Regions from separate parts of the Pantoea sp. X-Soil-OKNW-713 genome, predicted to be linked through region 1. Evidence: predicted binding sites of a transcription regulator. Region 1 holds the regulator's gene; the other holds the start of a gene.
What was found. The regulator LexA, encoded in region 1, represses DNA repair genes until DNA is damaged. The targets are predictions, from matches to a motif close to TNCTGTATGTACATACAGNA.
Positions count from the first base shown of each region.

Region 1 (3,195 bases):
TTATTCTGTATTCAAAGCATCATAGTTAACTGTTTGCGAACCAGCTGTCATGACGCCAGTGACGACGCCAGACCCACCAGAGTGTTATTCCACGCACGGCCAGAAACACCGTCACCGCCAGCCACAATCCATGATTACCTAACCAGGGAAGCGTCAGTAATGACAGGCCATAACCGAGCGCCGCCAGCGCCATGCTGTTACGCATTTCCCGGCCGCGCGTTGCCCCAATAAACATGCCATCCAACAGGTAGCACCACACGCCCACTAACGGCATCACCACCTGCCATAGCAGATAGCGATCGGCCGCATCGCGTAATGCTTCCAGTGAAGTCAGCAGGGCCACGATATGGGTGCCAAATAACGCATAAATCGCCGCAAACAGCAGCGCGACCAACCCCGCCTGACGGCAGGCAGCATGCCAGATGAGCAATAGCCGACTGCGATCTTTGGCACCGACGGCTTCACCAGAACACGCTTCAACCGCATAAGCAAAGCCATCCTGTGCATACGCGGTGAAAGTCAGAAACATCAACAGCACCGCATTGACCGCTACCACATCCGGGCCAATACGTGCACCGAGTATCGTCAGGGAAGCAAAGCAGATTTGTAGCAGGAAGGAGCGCAGCATAATGTCGCGATTGAGGCGAAACAGACGAGCAGCATCACCGCGCCAACTCTCCCGCAGCATCGCCAAATCAATTCCGCGCAGCTTCAATACACGCGCCACCATCCATAATCCGACGGCAAGGGTCGTATATTCAGCCAGTGCCGTTGCTGCTGCGGCACCTGCTACGCCCCAATGCAGCCCCAATACAAACGCCAGATCCAACAGGATATTGACCAAATTCCCCACCACCAGTAGCACCACTGGCGCACGCGCATATTGCACCCCCAACAACCAACCGAGGATAACCAGGTTTGCCAGCGTGGCGGGAGCGCTCAGCCAGCGAATCTGAATGAACAATTGCGCCTGCTGTTGGACCTCCTGGCTGCCACCCATCAGCACCGCTGCCAGATTACTGACTGGCGTGCGCAGCAAAATAAACAGCACACCGGCCACCAGGGCAATGAGTAAAGGCTGGGTAAGCGCCCGAGCCAGTGCCTTTTTGTTGCCAGCACCAAATGCCTGAGCAGTCAGCCCGGTGGTGCTCATACGTAAAAACAGCAGCAACATAAAGATGAAACTGGTCGCCGTGGTGCCAACCGCCACACCGCCGAGATAAATGGGGCTATCGAGATGACCAATGACAGCGGTATCAACCACGCCAAGTAGCGGAACAGTGATATTGGAGAGAATCATAGGCAGCGCCAGCCGCCAGAGTGCTTTGTCAGAGGAGGAAAACAGCTGCATCAGCCCGTCCCGGTTTGCTGCACTACCGTCTTGTCAGAGAATAAAACCACGGCAGCACAGAAGGCTGCCGTAGCGGGGGGAATCAAGGTATCAGAGCCACTCGCCGTTGCGCACAATACCTACCGCCAGCCCTTCGACCGTCAGGGATTGTTCGCGGGTATCGACAACAATCGGCTGGAAGTCGCTGTTTTCCGGCAGCAATTGCACAATTGCGCCCTGCTTTTTCCAGCGCTTCACCGTGACTTCGTCATCGATACGTGCGACGACAACCTGGCCGTTACGCACTTCCTGTGTTTTGTGTACCGCCAGCAGATCGCCATCCATAATGCCGATATCTTTCATCGACATGCCGCTGACACGCAGCAGGAAATCAGCGCTGGGTTTGAACAGGTTAGCATCGACCTGGTAGTGCGCTTCAATGTGCTCCTGCGCCAGCAAAGGTTCACCCGCAGCGACACGGCCAACCAATGGCAGCCCCTCACTGGCTTCTTCTTCCATTAATAAACGAATGCCGCGCGAAGCGCCGGAAACGATCTCAATAACACCTTTACGCGCTAATGCTTTCAGGTGTTCTTCTGCCGCATTAGGTGAGCGGAAGCCCAGCTGCGAAGCAATTTCCGCACGCGTTGGCGGCATGCCCGTCTGGTTAATATGGTCGCGAATCAGATCATAGACCTGTTGCTGCCTGCTGGTTAACGCTTTCATCCCGCCCCCTGGTTGTTTATACAGTCGCTGTGAGTATATACAGGTATTGGTGAAATGGAAACCAAAACTGAGGGAAAAATCAGCGAGTTGATGAATCCGGAATCCTTATCGCAAATGTGACCAAAGCAGCGCGATCCAGACAAACAGCGCCAGTAAAATAGCCAGCAACACGGCGGCCGATCCCATGTCTTTCGCGCGTCCAGCCAGCGGATGGCGTTCCTGACCAATGCGGTCGACCACGGCTTCAATGGCGCTATTCAGGATCTCCACAATGACCACCAGCACCACGGAACCAATCATGAGTACGCGGGAAATAGCATCAACATCCAGCCAGCACGCCACTATAATTGCCACTAATGCGGCAATGGCTTCCTGGCGAAACGCTGCTTCATGTGTCCAGGCAGCGCGCAATCCCTGCCAGGAATAACCGGCTGCTTTCACTATCCTGAGAAAACCGGTGACGTTATTTGCCATGTCGTTGAACCCTTTACTCGTTTTGACGTCAATGTCTGGGCAGCCGGAGTGGTGCAGCCACAGATTTTCGCGGCGCATTCTGGTATGCTTGCCGCGCTTTGCTAACAAGAGGCTTGAAGTTGTCTATGTCAGGTTGGCGTAAACTTTATTATAAATTATTGAATTTACCACTCTCCATTTTGGTAAAGAGTAAGGCTATTCCCGCCGATCCCGTGTCCGAGCATGGACTGGATCCGACGCGGCCTATCCTGTATGTACTGCCTTATGACTCCAAGGCCGATCTCCTCACACTGCGTTCGCAGTGTCTGAAACACGATCTGCCCGATCCGCTCGCACCGCTGGAAATTGACGGCTCATTGTTGCCGCGACATGTGTTTATCCACGATGGACCGCGTGTTTTCCCGTATTTCGTGCCGAATCTGGAGTCCGTAAAGCTGTTTCATGACTACCTTGATCTGCACCGCAGCAACCCGGAACTGGATGTACAGATGCTGCCAGTATCGGTGATGTTTGGACGTGCACCAGGACGTGAAGTTCAGGGGGAATCCACCCCTCACCTGCGTATTCTGAACGGTGTGCAGAAATTCTTCGCCATTCTCTGGCATGGTCGCGATAGCTTTGTGCGCTTTTCGCCGACCGTTTCACTGCGCCAGATGGCGACCGAA
Region 1 covers NZ_AP035995.1:374,362-377,556, reverse strand. The annotation lists gene dinF (MATE family efflux transporter DinF) at 26-1,351, opposite strand; gene lexA (transcriptional repressor LexA) at 1,442-2,056, opposite strand; gene AC6I8R_RS01675 (diacylglycerol kinase) at 2,162-2,530, opposite strand; gene plsB (glycerol-3-phosphate 1-O-acyltransferase PlsB) at 2,656-3,195, shown strand, end outside.

Region 2 (3,195 bases), 1.2 Mb from region 1:
CCAGGCAGTCGATCAGGGCGTTGCGGCCTTTCACGCTGTCACAGGTGTTGCCAGTAACCGGGTTAGATTTGCCCATGCCACGTGCAGAGATTTTGTTGGACGGGATACCTTTAGAAACCAGGTAATCGACAACAGATTGAGCACGTTTCTCAGACAGTTTCTGGTTGTACTGCTCTGAACCGATACGGTCGGTGAAGCCCAGAACCACAACTGAACCGTCTTTCGGGTCCAGTGAGCTCAGCTGGCTGTACAGCTGATCCAGAGCCTGCTGACCTTCCGGCTTCAGGGTTGCTTTGTTGAAGTTGAACAGAACGTCAGACTTCAGGGTGAAACGCTTGGTTTCAACAACCGGAGCTGGGGCCGGAGTCGGAGCAACAACCGGTGCAGCAGCTTCGTCCTGACCGAAACGGTAAGAAACACCGACGCTCAGCATGCTGTTGTCAGGGCGTGCGCCAACGGTGCCTGCGTCGCCGATGTTGTTAACCCACTGGTAGTCCAGACGAGTAGCCCAGTTTTTGGTCAGTGCGTATTCAACACCAACAGCAGCCAGCGGAGAAACGCCGGTGTCGTGGTCGCTGATGCGAACGCCGTTGTTGTTCTGAGTTGAGTCAGCACGCCATACCATGCCGCCCAGACGGGTGTACACGTCCAGATCGTCAGTGATCGGGTAGCTCAGTTTAGCAGCCAGCTGAACGCCTTGTGCTTTGAACGCGCCGTTAGTCACGCTGCCTTTGTTCGGCATACGGCCCAGCCAGTCGTAGCCCAGCTCGAAGCCCAGGTACGGGTTAGCCTGGTAGCCCAGGAATGCACCTGCGCCCAGCTGACTTTCGTGAGTCGGACCGTTGTTGTTCTCATAACCGTTACCGTAGTAACCAGTATCGTGATACTGAGACCAGCCCAGTTTAGCACCGGTATACCAGGTGTCATCTTTAGGAGCGGCCTGCGCTACGGTAGCGAAGCCAGCCAGTGCCACTGCAATTGCGATAGCTGTCTTTTTCATTTTGCGCCTCGTTATCATCCAAATAGGCAATGAGCAAAAATAGTTTGCTCTTGGTTTAATCCTTCGCCGGGTCAAAACGCTCGCTTATGACTCTACCGAAAAAACGGAGGTTATTGAGCACCCTGGCGAGGTAAAGTCTACAACGAGATTGGAAAGTTACAAGTATGATGTGACGCCAGGCGATAAAAAAACAGGGATTTATACACACATTTTAACAATTGACACGGCATAATCTTCGTGATCAGAAATGAAAAAATCGGCTAAGCCATTGTCTAAGCTGGCGGGACAAGAATCAGTGGCTTAGCGTCAACTTCCGCAAAAAACAGCGTGAGAAAAATCCTAATTTTACTTAATGAAACAAATCTGAGGGAATTTTTGACGCAGATGGTTGTCTGCACAAAACCCCATCGTGTCCCTGAGGACGCATCACCAAACCCAAAGCTTCCCCTTCAGCAGCAGCCTGTTTGAGTTCACGACGTTCATCATCATTCAGCTCATAAGGGATCCACGCCAGCACGACGCTATAGTTACCGGTGCGCAGAGCTTTAACCATGCTTTCAACCGTACTGTAGCGTTCAGATTCAGTGATGTGCATGCTCTTTTCCAGCGGCAAACCAGATTGTTGCATCCAATGGCGATTCAGCTTATGTGCAGGCGTTAACCACAGCTGCCAGCGTGATTGTAAGCTCAATTGTTTTAGCACCGGCAGCAGCAGTAATTGCATCATGCCAGGTTGCTCGCTGTAGCGAAGTTCTGTAATGCCACCCAAAGAAGGTTGCGCTACGTCTGAAGTCGCAAAACGGTGAGAACGATCAGCGGTGCCAGAGAATTGAGTACGCATAATTTAATCACTCAGTAATGAACTGTATGAATATACAGTAATGAGTTCCTGGATAAAGATCAACCTCAATTTCTGAAAACGTCTCGCAAAATCGGACAAATTTTCACCTCGAATGCATTTAATCATTGAACAGCTGGAACGTTTTCAATATCTTCTAACCTGATGAATACATGAAGTATTTATTAGGACAGTTCTGGTAAAAGGAATTCAGGAAGGTATCAGGATGAAAAAATCTCACCCAATCGTCGAACAATCGAAAGCACAATTAGCCGCGCTAGGCGAAATTGAATCCCGCACGCAGTTTGGTGGTTATACGCTCTCAGTGGAAAAGGTTGTCTTTGCGTTTATCAATGAAGATGCGCTCTATCTACGTGCCTGTGAAGCGGTGACGACCTATGCGACGCAATGCCCGATGGAGCCGCTGATATACAGTAAACGCGGTATACCGGTGACACTGAGTTATTACAAAGTCGACAAACGTCTTTGGCAGGAACCGGAACAGTTAATGCGGCTATCCTCTGGGGCGCTACACGCTGCGCGTGAGGAGTTGCAAACCCGTTATGTCTCACTGCGGCTGAAGGATTTGCCCAATCTCAGCCTGCGTATGGAAATGATGCTACATAAGGTCGGCATCTGCTCGGTCAAACATCTGTGTGAAACAGGTGCCAAGAAAAGTTGGCTGAAACTTCGCACCATCAATAAGCATATCGGCCTGAAGACGCTGCTGGCTCTCGAGGGAGCGATTTCGGGCCATCACGAGGCGGCATTGCCTCGTGAGGTCCGGGAGGAGTTATGCGCGTGGTATCAAAAAACGCTCCGCTAACAGCGGTTCAATCTGCTGCGAGGGTGCGGCGTAGGCGCGCAATTTCAGGTAACAGCGCAATTAATAATCCCAACTGCTGCAAAACTAACGGAGCTTGCGTCTCCGGGCTGGATTTCATTTCCGCCAGTCGATGCAGCAGGGTCTGCTGCATCTGCGTTGCCTCAACATCGCTGACGCGTTCAATTTGCAAAACATCATCAACAAAGCACACCGCATCATCCAGCAACGTTAATAGTCGGGTGTCATTTAACCTGACCCGATGAGCGCCCAGCGCGGATATATAGCTGAGAAAGGAGTGATTCAGACAAAGTAACCGAAAGGCGTTTTCACGTAATGATTGCTGATGACGTGCTTCATTGCTCATATTTGACACAACTGAGGCCAGTTCGGCATCGGCATTGTGCGCATCTCGCCGCGCAACACGATAGGCCAGACGATTATCCTTGCCCTGATGATATTGTTCCATAATGGCATCAAGGTAGCGGCAGTTGGCATTAAGCGTACGCTCGGCTACCGCAGGCAACTGGCGGA
Region 2 covers NZ_AP035995.1:1,543,413-1,546,607, forward strand. The annotation lists gene ompA (porin OmpA) at 1-1,000, opposite strand, end outside; gene sulA (SOS-induced cell division inhibitor SulA) at 1,350-1,841, opposite strand; gene AC6I8R_RS07055 (TfoX/Sxy family DNA transformation protein) at 2,065-2,664, shown strand; gene yccS (YccS family putative transporter) at 2,672-3,195, opposite strand, start outside.
Region 2: the regulator LexA is predicted to act here: its motif matches at 1,862-1,881, upstream of sulA (SOS-induced cell division inhibitor SulA).